DNA from 2 places in the Protofrankia sp. CiP1_Cm_nod4 genome. Region 1 is predicted to be linked to the other one. Evidence: riboswitches for the same ligand, from Rfam matches in the RefSeq annotation. Region 1 holds a riboswitch; the other holds the start of a gene.
The links. Region 1 has a riboswitch for cobalamin ahead of AC5LSR_RS02640 (VWA domain-containing protein). Riboswitches for the same ligand answer to the same signal wherever they lie in the genome.

Region 1 (10,249 bases):
GCCGAGCACGGCCTGCTGATCCCCCTGGGGACGCGCCACCGGCTGGTCAACACCGGCGACGAGACGGCGTTCCTCGTCTTCCACCTCAGCCCGCTGGCCCCACGGCCGGACCTCGGCCACGTCGACACCGAGCCCCTGCCCACCCTCGTGCCCGCGCCGGCCGGGGCGGGCGGCAGCGGGGACGGCGACCCACGGAAGGCACCAGCATGAGCACACATACGAGCACGAGCGCGGGCCCGAGAAGGACGGTGGTCACCGGCGTCGGCGTCATCGCCCCCGGCGGGACGGACAGCCGCGCGTTCTGGACCCTGCTGACCGAGGGCCGGACCGCGACCCGGCGGATCTCGTTCTTCGACCCGGCGCAGTTCCGGTCGCAGATCGCGGCCGAATGCGACTTCGACCCCGCCGCCGCCGGCCTGGACGCGCAGGAGATCCACCGCAACGACCGGTTCATCCAGTTAGCGCTCGCCGCGGCCGCGGAGGCGGTCACCGACAGCGGCCTGGACCTGCCGGCCGGCGCCCCCGACGGCGGATACGGCGTCGGGGTCAGCCTCGGCAGCGCCGTCGGCGCCACCACCCGCCTCGAGGACGAGTACGTCGCGGTCAGCAACAGCGGCCGTGACTGGCTGGTGGACCCGGCATACGCCTCGTCCTTCCTCTACCACGCCCTGGTGCCCAGCAGCCTCGCCGGCGAGGTGGCCCGCAGGTTCGGCGCGCGCGGCCCCGCCGCGGTGGTGTCGACGGGCTGCACCTCGGGGATCGACGCGATCGGCCGGGGCCACCAGCTCATCCAGGACGGCGCGGCCGACGTGGTCATCGCGGGTGCCACGGACGCGCCGATCTCACCGATCTCGATCGCCTGCTTCGACGCGATCCGGGCGACCTCAGCGCGCAACGACGACCCGGAGCACGCCTCCCGGCCGTTCGACGCCACCCGGGACGGGTTCGTGATGGGGGAAGGCGCCGCCGTGCTCGTCCTGGAGGAGTGGGAGCACGCCCGCCGCCGCGGCGCCCACGTCTACTGCGAGGTCACCGGCTACGCGTCCCGCTCCAACGCCTACCACATGACCGGGCTGCGACCGGACGGTGTGGAGATGGCCGAAGCGATCACCAGCGCGCTCCGGCAGGCCCGCACCCCGGCCACGGCGGTCAGCTACGTCAACGCCCACGGGTCGGGCACCAAGCAGAACGACCGGCACGAGACGGCCGCCTTCAAACGCTCCCTGGGATCGCACGCCTACCAGGTACCGGTCAGCTCGATCAAGTCCATGGTCGGCCACTCGCTCGGGGCCATCGGCGCGATCGAATGCGCCGCCTGCGCGCTGGCCATCGAGCACTCCGTGGTGCCGCCGACGGCCAACTGGGAGAACCGCGACCCCGACTGTGACCTGGACTACGTGCCCAAGACCGCCCGTGACCAGCGGATCGACGTGGCGCTGTCGGTCGGCAGCGGTTTCGGCGGCTTCCAGTCCGCGATCCTGCTCGAGCGCGCGACGGTGACCCGGTGAGCGCCCCGGGCCAGTCCGCGGTGATCACCGGTATCGGCGTCGTGGCACCGAGCGGCATCGGGGCCGAGGCGCACTGGTCGTCCACGCTGCGCGGCGAGGTCAAGGTCGCCCCGGTCACCCGCTTCGCCACCCCCACGCCCGCCGCCGTCCTGGCCGGTACCGCGGCGCCCGCCGCCGTCCTGGCCGGTGAGGTGGACGGCTTCCAGCCCGAGGATCATCTCGACCCCCGGCTGATCGTGCAGACCGACCGGTGGAGCTGGCTGGCCCTGACCGCCGCCGGCCTCGCCCTCGATGACGCCGGCTACCGGCCGTCCGATCACGATCCGTACGACACCGCGGCCATCCTGGCCAGCGGCTCCGGCGGCAACGAGTTCGGGCAGCGGGAAATCGGGCGGCTGTGGAGCCAGGGCCGCCGGGCGGTGGGGGCCTACCAGTCCATCGCCTGGTTCTACGCGGCCAGCACCGGGCAGATCTCGATCCTCCACGGGCTGAAAGGCCCCTCAGGAGTGATCGTCTCCGGTGAGGCCGGCGGCCTGGACTGCCTCGGCGAGGCCCGCCGGGCCATCCGGCGGGGGACCCGCGCCGTGGTGGCGGGCGCCACCGAGGCCGCGGTCGCACCGTATGCGATGACCTGCTACGCCACGAGCGGGATGCTGACCGCGGGCACCCGTCCCGAGGAGGGCTACCGGCCCTTCTCCCGGCATGCCGACGGGTACGCGCCGGGCGAGGGCGGCGCCCTGTTCGTGGTGGAGGACGCCGCGGCGGCGCACGAGCGCGGCCACCGCGGCTACGGACGGATCGCCGGCTACGCGGCCACCCACGACGCCCACCACGACCGGCGCCCGGCACCCGGGCCGGACCCCCTCGTGCAGGCGATGCGACGCGCGCTCGACGACGCCGGCCTGACCCCCGGCAACGTCGACGTCGTCTTCGCCGACGGCATGGGAACACGTGAGCACGACCTGCTGGAGGCACGCGCCCTGGGCGAGGTCTTCGGTGACCGCCTCGCCCACCTGCCGGTGACGGCCCCGCACAGCCTGGTCGGGCGCCTGTGCGCCGGGACGCCGGCGCTCAACGTGGCGACCGCGCTCCTGGCGATGCGGGACGGCGTGGTCCCTCCGGTGGGCAACCTGACCGATCCGGACCCGGCATACGGGCTGCACCTGATCACGGGAGAACCACGCGGAATGCCGACGAACGTCATCATGATCAACGCCCGCGGCTACGGAGGGTTCAACAGCTGCCTCATCCTCACCTCGACTCCGTGATCGACACCGCCGTGACCGACGTCGCGGGGGAGGCGACATCGCGACCGCGGTCAACCGGCCGCGGCGGTTCAGCTCCGACGGCCTCCCATCCCGCGGCCATCCCGTCCGACATGCGCGGCACGGGTGCCCGCGTGCTCCTGAAGCGAGTGCGGGCAGGGTGAAGGGGTCCGCGTGGTGGCGGGTTGTGCCATGCTGGGTGGGCGACGGCAGTGGAGGAAGCCGGTGGGAATCCGGCGCGGTCCCGCCACCGTAACCGGGGAGCGAACCCTCACCGTGTGTCACGGACGTGTAGGCGTCCGGAAGGCCGAGGGGGAGCGGTGATCCGGGAGCCGGGATACTTCGGCCGTCCGCACCGTTACCGAGGGCGAGGAAACCCGAGGGAGGACCGCGGCATGCCCGTTCACGCCCGTCAGCCGGTGCCCGGCGCACGGTCGGGAGCACGATGACGGCCTACCCGCTGTCCGCGGTGGTGGGTATGGACGACCTGCGGCTCGCTCTCGTCCTCAACGCCGTGTCACCGGCTATCGGCGGGGTACTCGTCCGGGGGGAGAAGGGCACCGCCAAGTCGACGGCGGTACGGGGGCTCACCGCCCTGCTCCCGCCCCTGGCGGTGGTGGCCGGCTGCCGGTTCGCCTGCGACCCGGCCGCCGGTGACGCCGACTGCCCGGACGGCCCGCATCCACCCGAGGCTCCCGCCGTGACCCGGGCGGCGCGGATGGTGGAGCTGCCGGTCGGCGCCTCGGAGGACCGGGTGACCGGGGCGATCGACCTCGACCGGGCGCTCACCGAAGGCGTCACGGCGCTGCGCCCCGGGCTGCTGGCCGCCGCCCACCGCGGCCTGCTCTACGTCGACGAGGTCAACCTCCTGCACGATCATCTTGTCGACCTGCTGCTGGACGCGGCCGCGCTCGGCGTCGCCCACGTCGAACGCGACGGGGTGTCGGTCCGCCACGCCGCCCGGTTCCTGCTGGTCGGGACGATGAACCCGGAGGAGGGTGAGCTGCGCCCGCAGCTGCTGGACCGGTTCGGGCTGACCGTCGAGGTCGCCGCCAGCCGGGACCCGCGGGTGCGGGCCGAAGTGGTGCGCCGCCGGCTGGCCTACGATGCCGGCCCGCGGGCCTTCGCCGCCGCCTGGGCGGAGCAGGACGCCGCCCTCGCCGCCCGGATCGCCGCCGCCCGCGACCGGCTGCCCGCCGTGGAGCTCTCCGAGACGGCGTTGCGCCAGGTCACCGCGGTCTGCGCCGCCTTCGACGTGGACGGGATGCGCGCGGACGTGGTCACCGCCCGCACCGCGATCGCGCTGGCCGCCTGGGAGGGCCGCGAGCGCGTCACCGCCGACGACATCCGCCGCGCCGCCCGCCTGGCCCTGCCACACCGGCGCCGCCGGGGCCCGTTCGACGCCCCCGGCCTGGACGAGGACACCCTCGCCGACGCTCTGGAACAGGCCCTGGAACAGACCGGGGAGCCACCCACGGACGACCCTGACGGACCGCCACCGGCCGGCGGCGGGGGCGGCGGAGGCAGTGGCGGCGGTGGCGGCGGTGGATCCGCCGGCGGCCACGGCAACGGCGGTGCCGCTACCGACAGTGACGAGAATACCGGTGCCGGGCCGCCGTTCACGTCGGCCGGCGACCTGCCGGCCCCGCGCCCGGCGGAATCGGAGCCCCTGCACCGGGCGGAAACGCAACAGACGGAGACGGACGCGGAACCGTGGCCCGCCGGCGGGCCGGCCACCGCGTCCGAGCACAGCCGGTACGAGCAGCCCGACCCGTCGCGCGGACGGGCGGACGCCGCTGGCAGCGCACACCCCGCCGGCCCGCCCGGCCCGGTGTTCCGCCCCCGCCGCCTGGAGATCCCCGATGTCGGTACCGGTCTCGGCGCCGCCGGGCGGCGCTCCCGGGCCCGTACCCGCCACGGCGCGGTGGTCACCGCCTCGCCGGAGGCCCCTGGCCTGCACCTGCCGGCGACCCTGCGGGCCGCCGCGCCCTGGCAGCAGGCCCGCGGACGCCACGGGCCGGGGCTGCTGCTGCGGCCGTCCGACCGGCGCGGCGCCGTCCGGGAGGGACGCGAGGGCAACCTGGTGCTGTTCGTGGTGGACGCCAGCGGCTCCATGGCCGCCCGCGCCCGGATGCGCACGGTCACCACCGCCGTGCTCTCCCTGCTCCTGGACGCCTACCAGCGCCGCGACCGGATCGGAATGATCACCTTCCGGGGTGCCGACGCCGAGGTCGTCCTGCCGCCGACGTCGAGTGTGGAGGTGGGCGCGGCCCGGCTGCGTTCCCTGCCGACCGGTGGGCGCACCCCGCTCGCCGCCGGGCTCACCCGCGCCGGGCAGGTGCTGGCCGCCGAACGCCGGCGTGACCCCGACCGGCGCGCGCTGCTGGTCGTCGTCACCGACGGCCGGTGCACCACCGGCCCGGATCCGGCCGCCGCCGCGCACGCGCTGGCCCGCGCCGGGGTGGCCAGCGTCGTCGTCGACTGCGAGAGCGGCTATGTCCGCCTGGGCCTGGCCGGCCGGCTGGCCACCGCCCTCGGTGGCACGACCGTCCCGCTGGCCGCCCTGTCGGCGGCGGCCGGCCCGGCGGCCCCCACCAGCTCCGCGGATCCCGCCGGCTCCGCGGATCCCGCCGGCGCTGTCCGCCCGGTATGGCCGGCGCGCCCCGCCAGCCCGGTGCGTCCGATATGGCCGGCGGGATCCGCCCGGCCCGGCAGGCCCGCCGGGCCGACACCGTCCACACCGTCCACCCAGCCTGGGAAGGTGGCCTGAGGGATGCCGCAGGGACAGCCGGCCGTGATACCCGACGACGGCCTGACCACCCGGGCCCGCCGGGACCGCCCGCTGCTGATCGTCCACACCGGTGACGGCAAGGGGAAGTCGACCGCGGCGTTCGGGCTGGCCCTGCGCGGCTGGGCGCAGGGCTGGCCGGTCGGGGTGTTCCAGTTCGTCAAGTCCGCGAAATGGCGGATCGGGGAGGAACGGGCACTGCGCACGCTGGCCACCACCGGCGAGGGCGGCACGGTCACCTGGCACAAGATGGGCGAGGGCTGGAGCTGGGTGCAGCACCGCATCGACCCGGGCGCCCAGCCCGCCGACGCCGCGCGCGAGGGCTGGGAGCAGATCCGCCGGGACCTGGCCGCGCAGACCTACCGGCTCTACGTCCTCGACGAGCTGACCTACCCGCTGAAGTGGGGATGGATCGATGTGGCCGAGGTCGTCGAGACGCTGCGCGCCCGGCCCGGGCGCCAGCACGTCGTCGTCACCGGCCGCGCCGCGCCGCCGCGGCTGCTCGACGCCGCCGACCTGGTGACCGAGATGACCAAGGTGAAGCATCCGATGGACGCCGGCCAGAAGGGCCAGCGGGGGATCGAATGGTGAGCGGCCCCGGCGCCGCCGGCATCGCCCTGCCCCGGCTGCTGGTCGCGGCCCCGGCCAGCGGCGCGGGCAAGACCACCGTGGCGACCGGGCTGATGGCCGCCCTGACCGCCCGCGGCCTGCGGGTCTCCCCGCACAAGGTCGGCCCGGACTACATCGACCCGAGCTACCACGCCCTGGCCACCGGCCGCCCCGGGCGCAACCTCGACGCCGTGCTCTGCGGCGAACAGCGCATCGGCCCCCTGCTCGCCCACGGCGCCCGCGGCGCCGACATCGCCGTCGTCGAAGGGGTGATGGGCCTGTTCGACGGGGTGTCGCTGCCACGGCCCGGCCAGCCCGTGGACTTCGCCTCCGCCGCCCACGTGGCCCGGCTGACCGCCACCCCGGTCGTGCTGGTCGTGGACGCGTCCGCCGCGGGCCGCTCGGCCGCGGCCGTGGTGCACGGCTTCGCCACCTGGGATCGGCGGGTGCGCCTGGCCGGTGTCGTGTTCAACCGGGTCGGTTCGGCCGGCCACGAGCGCCTGCTGCGGGACGCCGTCGCCGGCCTGCGCATCCCCGTGCTGGGGGTGCTGCGCCGGGACGACGCCGCCGCGGTGCCCTCGCGGCATCTCGGGCTGGTGCCGGCGGCCGAGCGGGCGCCGGCCGCGGCCGAGGCGGTCCGGGCGCTGGGGGCGCTGGTCGCCGCATCCTGCGATCTCGACGCCGTGCTTGCGCTGGCCCGCTCGGCCCCGCCGCTGGACGCCCGCCCCTGGACGCCGTCGGACGCCGTGGCCGAGACCGGCGAGACCCGCGAGACGGCCGGGCCCGGCGGCGGGCGGCCGGTGCGGATCGCTGTCGCGGGCGGGTCCGCGTTCACGTTCGGTTATGCCGAACAGGTCGAACTGCTGCGCGCCGCCGGGGCCGAGGTCGTCACCGTCGACCCGCTGCGTGACGAGACGCTTCCGGACGGCACCGACGGACTGGTGATCGGCGGCGGGTTCCCCGAGGAGCACGCCGCCGCGCTCGCGGCCAACGCGCCGCTGCGGGCCGAGGTCGTCGCGTTGGCGCGCCGGGGCGCGCCGATCGCCGCCGAATGCGCCGGCCTGCTCTACCTGGCCCGCTCCCTCGACGGGCATCCGATGTGCGGCGTCCTCGACGCCGACACGGCGATGGGGCCACGTCTCACTCTCGGTTACCGTCAGGCGGTCGCTGTCTGTGACAACTCGCTCGTGACCGCCGATACCGTGGTGACCGCGCACGAGTTCCACCACACGCAGGTCATCCCGCCGACCGCCAGCACGACCGCCGCTGCTGCCGCTGCCACCACCCCTGCCGACACGGCTCCGGTTCTCGCTGGCGGCCGCGCCGGCCCCACGGCCGGGCCCGCCGCCGGAGCGTCCTTTCCCGGGGAGGCGCGCTTTTTCCCAGGGGACGTGCCACAGTCGGCCTGGCGGGTGGACGACCGGGCGGAGGGGTTCGTACGCGGCAACGTGCACGCCTCCTACCTGCACCTGCACTGGGCCGGCGTGCCCGGGGCGGCCTGCCGGTTCGTCGCCACGGCCCGCGGGGCGAGAGCGGCCGGGCCGTCCGCGGCGGCCGTCCGTGCTCCCGGCGCGGCACGGAGCGCGGGAGGAGCGCGATGAGCTCCAGGAACGTCGAGGGCAGCGAGGGCGCCGGAAGCCCCGGAAGCCCCCGGGCAACGCCGTCGAAAACCGCAACGTCGCGCGGCAAGGGCAGCGAGGGCGCCGGAAGCCCCGGGGCGGTTCCGCCGCGCGCCCGGCTGGTCGGTGTCGGCGTCGGGCCCGGCGACCCGGATCTGGTGACGGTCCGGGCCGCGCGGACGCTGGAGCGGGCCGACGTCGTGTTCGTCCCGGTCAGCGAGGGGATGCCGCCGCCGGGCCGGGCCGAGGCGACCGTGCGCGCGCACGTCACCCACGACCGGATCCGCCAGGTGACGTTCCGGATGACCGGGGACGCCGACTACGACGCCCCGGCGGCCGTGGTCATCCAGGCCCTGCGCGAACACCCCACGGGCAGTGTCGCGTTCGCCACGATCGGTGATCCGAACGTCTACTCGACCTTCACCACGCTGGCCGCCCGGGTCCGCACGCTGTTACCGGAGGTCACCATCGAGACCGTTCCCGGCATCATGGCCATGCAGGATCTCGCCGCCCGCTCCGGCACGGTGCTGGCCGTGGGCACCGAGACCGTGGCGCTGCTGCCGCTGACCGCCGGTGTGGACGCCTACCGCCGGGCGGTCGCCGACCACGACACCGTGATCGCCTACAAGGGCGGACGCGCGCTGCCGCAGGTCCTCGACGTGCTGGCCGAGGCCGACCGGCTGACCGGCACACACGGCGCGGCCGTCTACGGCGCCTGCACGGGCCTGCCCGAGGAGGACATCCGCCTCGCCGCCGACCTGCCCCGCGACCAGCCCGGCCCCTACCTGTCCACGGTGATCTCCACCCGGCGCCGGCAGTGGCCGGCATGACCGCCCGCCCGCCCGGGCGGGTCACGTTCGTCGGGGCCGGCCCCGGGGCCGCGGACCTGCTGACCCTGCGCGCCGCCCGGGTGATCGGCGAGGCGGACGTGGTCATCTGGGCGTCCTCGCTGGTGCACCCGGACGTGCTCACCCATGCCCGCGACGACGCCGAGATCGTCGACTCGGCCGGGCTGCCGCTGGAGGGCGTCCACGAGATCTACCGGCGGGCCGCGGCCGGCGGGCTCGCGGTGGCCCGCGTCCACTCCGGTGACCCGGCGCTGTGGGGTGCGGTGCAGGAGCAGCTGGAGATCTGCGCCGAGCTGGGGCTGGCCACCGACATCGTCCCCGGGGTCAGCAGCTTCACCGCGGCGGCCGCGGCCGTCGGGCGCGAGCTGACCGTCCCCCAGGTGGCCCAGTCGGTGATCCTGACCCGGCTCGCCGGCGGGAAGACCCCGATGCCGCCCGGGGAGGAGGTGGCCCGGTTCGCCGCGCACGGCACGACCATGGCGCTGTTCCTCTCGGCGGCCCGTTCCAGCCAGCTGCAGGCCGAGCTCACCGCCGGTGGCTACCCACCGGAGACACCCTGCGTGGTCGCCTACCGGGTGAGCTGGCCGGAGGAGCTGATCGTGCGGTGCGCGCTCGCCGACCTCGCCGCCACGATCCGTGAGCACAAGCTGTGGAAGCACACGCTGGTGCTCGTCGGCCCCGCCCTCGCCGCCGGCGGGACCCGCTCCCACCTGTACCACCCCGGTCACTTCCACGGCTTCCGCCGGGCCGACCGGGCCGCCCGCACCACGCTGCGGGCGGCCCGGGACAACTCCGAGGCCCCCCGCGCCCGCGACATTCCCGTCCGTGACGACCCTCGTGCGTCCGATGCGTCCAGCGCCTCACGTGAAGGGCCCGGGCCCACATGATCAACCTTCGTTGGGACGTCCCGCGCAGGCCGCCACGCAACCATCCCGGATGCGGTCGCGCGGCTGACAGCGACCGACAGGGACAGCCGTCCGCTGGGGAGAACGCGCCGGTGCGCACCACCATGAACGATCACAATGACGGATGGTCACGATGACGGACGCCAGGACACCGGGCCGGTCGGGCATCGGCCTGGTCGCGGTGACCGCCGCCGGCCGCGCGGCCGCCCGGGATCTCCAACGGGCCTGGCCGGACGCCCGCCACTACGACGGCACGGCCCGCGAGGCGCTCACCGCCGCCGTCACCGCATGCGCCGGGGTGGTCTGCTTCCTCGCGACCGGCGCGACCGTCCGGCTGCTGGCCGGCACCCCCGACACCGGCAGCCTGCTCACCGGCAAGGACAGCGACCCGGGGGTGGTCTGCGTGGACGAGGCGCGCCGGTGGGCGGTCGCCCTCGTCGGCGGGCACGCCGGCGGAGCCAACGACCTCGCCGAGCGGGTCGCCGCCACCCTCGGCGCGACCGCCGTCGTGACCACCGCCAGTGACGCCGCCGCGGTCCCCGCCCTGGACTCCTTCGGCGCCGACATCGGCCTGCGCGTCGAGCCCGGATCGCGGCTCGCCGCCGTGGGCACGGCGCTGCTCGCCGAGCAGCCCGTGACCCTGTACACGGACGCGGTCTGGCCGCTGCCGCCGTTGCCGGGAACGGTCCGGCCCGCCGATCTCACCG
Region 2 (5,345 bases), on a different contig from region 1:
CAGAACTCCGCCGTTGGGTGGGGAGGCCTGGGTGATGATCAGAGCCGGGACGGGTCGCGTGTCCGCGGCCAGGGAAATGAGCTGATCGGGAGCTGTCCCTCCACCATCGGTCATGATCAGTGCTTGAGCGTGACGTCGGTGAAGGTGGCAGTCGCGCCGCTGGCCAACGCTGGCGTATGACCTTCCTCACCGTGCTGGAAGAAGGTCGGTATCCCGACTGTCGCGCGCAGCGTGTAGCTGCCGTCCCGCGGGATTGTGAAGTTGTCCGTGTGGTGGAAGCACTCGGCGTAGCAGAAGTTGAGCGTCTTCTCGTCCACGGCCGTGCCCTTGTCGTCGACGACCGCGAGTGTGACCGGTGCGTTCGGCACGATCCGGCCGGTGGCCGCCTCGATGGGGATGATCTCGATGTGGTGTGTCTCGCCGGCGGCGGGCCTGCGGAGCACCTGTTGCCCGTCGTTGCCCTCATACCAGCTTTCGGTGGCCTCGACCACGCCCTCCGGCGCCGCGGTGGAGGCGGTCGAGGTGCTGGCCGGGTGTCCCGGGGATGTCGTCGTGGCGCCGGTCGTCGAGTCGTCGGAGCAGGCGGTGAGGCCGAGCGGCAGGGAGACGGGCAGCGCGAGAAGGGCTGTTCGCCGGGACACGCATCCTCCTTCAGGAAGGCTTAACTATTAAGTTAGGATAACCTAAATGAATCACGTTTCGTCAACTAAATAACTCTTTCCACCTATGGAAACACTCTCCGTGATAACTATGGGCTGATGGGAGGCCTCGGCTTCCCGGCGCACCGTCGACAAGGATGATCCGACAAGGATGATCCGAATCATGCCCGGGTGCTCATGGGCCTTGCGTGAGGCGGCGGACAGGCGTGGGAGAAGAAGGTGGGCCGGTCAGTCATGCCGGAAACCGGCGCCGGTGCGGTCGAGCGGGTCGGGCGGGAGCCCGAGGGAGGTGGCGCGCAGGTGCTCCCAGGCGGCCAGCCGACTGAAGTCGGGGACGGCGCGTATCTGCTGGCTGTCGGTGAGGAAGGGGCCGGGGAGCAGCACGGTCATCTGAAAATCTGACCGCCGCCGACGATATCGACCCTGCGCCCGCGGTCCGCCGGGAATCCTGACGGTACAGATTCTGGTAGTACAAGCTCCGGCAGCACACATGACGGCACGTGCGGGCACCACGTACACCGACCGCCTCTCCAGCACCTCGTGGAATGGGTCTTTCCGGTGCCGTGGCCGGTCTCCTGGCTGACGGGTCCGCGCCTCCGGCCGGCCTTCCCAGGCGTGTGACGCCCAGTGACCTCCGCTGCGCCGCGGACGAGGCCGAAGACTTCCCGATCACAGTGGCGAGGGCCGCGCCGGTACTCCACCGGCTTCCCGAACACCACGGCCGGATCAGGCTACCCATCCGGGCCGGACACCTACAAGGATTGACATCTGAGCAGATGGCCAACTATGCGGCAGGGCCGCGCAGGGGGCTGCTCCACGGGGGCTGCCCCACGCAGGGGTGAGGCGTGGGCGGCGGCCGTCGATGGGAGTATGCGATCCATGCACCGCATCGCGCCGGCCCGGCCGGCTAAGGTGATCGACGGCGACCGGGCCTGCGATGCCGCAGGCGCGGTGGCGGACCGGGGCCGCATCCAGCACTGGGCGGCACGGTTCGCGATACTCGCGGACCCGGGGCGCCTCGCGATCATGATCGCGGTCCGTCATGCCGGCCCGATCTCCGTCTCCGGCCCGGCGGCCGGAGTGGGCATGAACGACACAGCGGTCTCGCAGGCGTTACGCATTCTCCGTTACCACGCCGTGGTCTCCCCGCACCGGGACGGACGTGTCATCTGCTACACCCTCAGTGACAACAGCATTGTCGACCTGCTGGACGGCGTCCATCCCGCCCCCGTTCTCGCGCACAACGGCACCGTGCACCCGGACAGCTCCGAGGAGAAACCGCATCCGCCGGCGCCGGCGACGGGCTGAGTGTCTGTCGCGGTGAGCCTGCCGAGGTGAGACGTCATTTTTTCGGGGGTCTGCTCATCGTCCGCCGGTGACGTATTGTCGTCCACGCCGCGGACCCGCTGATCTGGAAGACGGGTATCGGCAGCAGGACGGCCGACACCGCGCTGCCGGACAGCGGCACCGTGCGCGCGCACCAGAACCGCGCGAAGGCCGCGTCGCGGTACAGCGACGCGGCCTGGCGGTGGTGCGTTTTTCGCGGCCCTGGCCGCCTCCTCGGCCTCCCCGGGTTCCGCGGCCTCACCGGTACCGGTGGCGACAGGCGCCCGGCGGTACCGACGAGGTGGCCCCTGCGGTGGCCCGCGGCCCGGGACGCTGCCGGCCGGCAGCGATGGTCACCAGCCGGCCGGCCACGACCCGGGTCAGCCCTGGCGGGACTGCCGGGCCGCGGTGTGGCGGGCCGCGACGTCGGCCCAGTTGACGATGTTCCACAGGGCGGTGACGTAGTCGGCCTTGACGTTCTTGTACTGCAGGTAGAAGGCGTGCTCCCAGGCGTCGAAGACCAGCAGCGGGGTGCTGCCGACGCCGACGTTGCCCTGGTGGTCGTAGACCTGCTCGATCAGGAGCCGGTCGGCGACGGGCTCGTAGGACAGCACACCCCAGCCGGAGCCCTGGATCGTGCTGGTGGCGGCGGTGAGCTGGGCCTTGAACGCGTCGAACGAGCCGAAGTCGTTGGCCACGGCGTCGGCGAGGGCGCCGTCGGGCTTGTCACCGCCGTCGGGGGAGAGGTTCTGCCAGTAGAGCGAGTGCAGGACGTGGCCGGAGACGTTGAACGCGAGCGTCTTCTCCAGGCCGACGATGGCGGCGAAGTCGCCCTTGTCGCGGGCCTCGGCGAGCTTGTCGAGGGTGGTGTTGGCGCCGGCGACGTAGGCGGCGTGGTGTTTGTCGTGATGCAGCTGAAGGATCTCGCCGCTGATCGACGGCTCGAGGGCGGCGTAGTCGTAGGGCAGGTCGGGCAGTGCGTAGGTCGCCACTGGCGTGGAGTCCTCTCATCACGGTGAGAAATGGGACAGGTACAGGACGGAACACGGCGGATCCGTTCCTGGCTCTTGGGGCGCGGCCTCTCGGGGCGTGGCACCGGATGGGCTCGGCCGGCCGCGACGCGCGTGCGCCAGGCCGCCGGTCAGGGCGGCGGTCAGGGCGGCGGCTCGGTGACGTAGGCCCGTTGGATCGCGGCGAGCACGTCGCGCGGCCCACTGTCCGGGCCGGCGCGTTCGGCCAGGTGGTCGAGGGTGATGCCGCACAGCGTGGACAGGCCGAGGACGAGTTCGGCCACGGCCGCCGCGGGGTCCGCGCGCTCGGCGCCGTCGGCCATGACCCGCTGGACGCTGGCCCAGAAGAAGCCGGGGTCGTCGGCCGAGTCGGTGTAGGCGGTCATGACCTCGATCGCCACCGGCAGGCATCCCCCGGGGCCGCTCCCGATGTCACGCATCGCTACTCCTTGTCGTCAGCGCCGTCTACAACGATGCCTGTCGCGGCGTCCACCGGCGTCGTCACGAACGCCATCGTGAAGTACTTGTAATAAGGCTGTAACTGTAGGCCGTCCACAGTCGAAAAATGTAACTATATGTTTATCTATAATTACTATTAGTGGTAATTTGTTATACGCGATGAGGTCCGGCCTGCTCGCCGAGTGTGTCTCCTTCTCGCGGCCGTGCCGGCGCTCCCATGGCCGCCTCTCGCTACGCTCCGCTTCTTCCCGCTCCGCTTCGTTCGGCTTCGCTTCGTTCGGTTTCGTTCCCGCGCGTCGCGCCGGTGGCGAGCGGCCGGGCGAGGGCGACAGTTTGCAATCTATTACTTCCTGCAAGTGTCTTGCAGGAAGTGGCGGAGATGGTTAGCGTCCGCAGGCGCACCCACCCCGTCGGCGCTGCCGGGGCCGTCCATCCGGGAAGGATTCCGTCATGGCCGCTCAGGTCGACACCCCGCGCGCGGCGCGGCTCACCCGCATCCGCCAGGCACTCGGCCCGCGGGAGTGGGCGAGCGTGGCCGGCATGGCCGGCGTCATCATCGGGCTGCACGTGACCGGCTGGTTCGCCCTGATCGCGATCATCGCTCCGCGGCACTACCACTTCGGCGCCGACGGCCAGGTGTTCGGCATCGGCCTCGGGGTCACCGCCTACACCCTGGGGCTGCGCCACGCCTTCGACGCCGACCACATCGCCGCGATCGACAACACCACCCGCAAGCTGATGACCGACGGCCAGCGGCCGCTGTCGGTCGGGTTCTTCTTCTCCCTCGGCCACTCCACGATCGTCTTCGCGCTGGCGTTCCTGTTCGGCATCGGGATACGTTCGCTGGCCGGGCAGGTCGAGGACGACGGCTCCACCCTGCACGCCGTCACCGGCTGGATCGGCACCACCGTCTCCGGCGGCTTCCTCTACCTCATCGCCGCGATCAACCTCGGCGTGCTGCTGGGGATCCTGGGGGTGTTCCGGGACATGCGGCACGGGCGCTACGACGAGGCCGCCCTCGAGGAGCAGCTGAACTCCCGCGGCCTGATGAACCGGCTGCTCGGCCGCGTCACCAGGGCGATCACCAGGCCGTGGCAGATGTACCCGCTGGGTGTCCTGTTCGGTCTCGGCTTCGACACCGCCACCGAGGTCGCGCTGTTGTTCCTGGCCGCCGGGGCGGCCGGGGCCGGGCTGCCCTGGTACGCCATCCTCGTGCTGCCGGTCCTGTTCGCCGCGGGCATGAGCCTGCTGGACACCATCGACGGGTCGTTCATGAACTTCGCCTACGGCTGGGCGTTCTCCAGGCCCGTCCGCAAGGTCTACTACAACATCATGATCACCGGGCTGTCGGTCGCGGTCGCCTTCCTCATCGGCACCGTGGAACTGCTCGGCATCCTCGCCGAGAAGGCAAGCCTCACCGGCGGTTTCTGGGACTGGGTCAGCGGCCTGGACCTCAACATCCTCGGCTACTTCGTCGTCGCCCTGTTCGCCCTGACCTGGGCGGCCGCGCTGCTGGTGTGGAAGTACGGGCGCATCGAGGAGAAGTGGTCCCCCAGCAGCCGCGAGCACACCCGACAGGCCGAGCCCGCGAGCTGACCTCGGCCGCGCGCCCGGCGCGGCCGCCGTTCCGGCAGTGGTCGATCATGTCCGCATCCGCGCACACGCCCGCCGGCGGGTGGACGGGGCGGGCGGACGGTGCGGGCGGGTCATCCCACAGCCGGACGGAGTTCATCCCAGAGGGTGATGCGGGCCACGTTCCCCCGGAATATCGTCCTCAGCTGTGTAAGGAATGATTTCGGCGAACGAGGATCTGTTCCATACGGGGCGAACGTGCGGGATACCGCGGGCGGACGGCGTGGAGGGCCTGGTGGTCGAGGCGTTTGTGGTCGTC

Region 2: it holds a riboswitch for cobalamin, as region 1 does, so the genes downstream of both, AC5LSR_RS10825 (DUF7676 family protein) here and AC5LSR_RS02640 (VWA domain-containing protein) in region 1, are expected to answer to the same signal.

Annotation. Positions count from the first base shown of each region.
Region 1 covers NZ_CEVIVC010000006.1:13,761-24,009, reverse strand. Annotated here, with positions in the region: gene AC5LSR_RS02655 (cupin domain-containing protein) at 1-210, shown strand, start outside; gene AC5LSR_RS02650 (beta-ketoacyl-[acyl-carrier-protein] synthase family protein) at 207-1,508, shown strand; gene AC5LSR_RS02645 (beta-ketoacyl synthase N-terminal-like domain-containing protein) at 1,505-2,776, shown strand; cobalamin riboswitch at 2,990-3,115, shown strand; gene AC5LSR_RS02640 (VWA domain-containing protein) at 3,219-5,543, shown strand; gene cobO (cob(I)yrinic acid a,c-diamide adenosyltransferase) at 5,547-6,152, shown strand; gene AC5LSR_RS02630 (cobyrinic acid a,c-diamide synthase CobB) at 6,146-7,771, shown strand; gene cobI (precorrin-2 C(20)-methyltransferase) at 7,768-8,619, shown strand; gene cobM (precorrin-4 C(11)-methyltransferase) at 8,616-9,524, shown strand; partial or broken gene AC5LSR_RS02615 (bifunctional cobalt-precorrin 5A hydrolase/precorrin-3B C(17)-methyltransferase) at 9,667-10,249, shown strand, end outside.
Region 2 covers NZ_CEVIVC010000044.1:14,911-20,255, reverse strand. Annotated here, with positions in the region: gene AC5LSR_RS10835 (hypothetical protein) at 1-114, opposite strand, end outside; gene AC5LSR_RS10830 (hypothetical protein) at 117-641, opposite strand; gene AC5LSR_RS10825 (DUF7676 family protein) at 888-1,049, opposite strand; cobalamin riboswitch at 1,208-1,394, opposite strand; gene AC5LSR_RS10820 (ArsR/SmtB family transcription factor) at 1,530-1,967, shown strand; gene AC5LSR_RS10815 (superoxide dismutase) at 2,366-2,977, opposite strand; gene AC5LSR_RS10810 (hypothetical protein) at 3,139-3,435, opposite strand; gene nicT (Nickel transporter NicT) at 3,905-5,050, shown strand.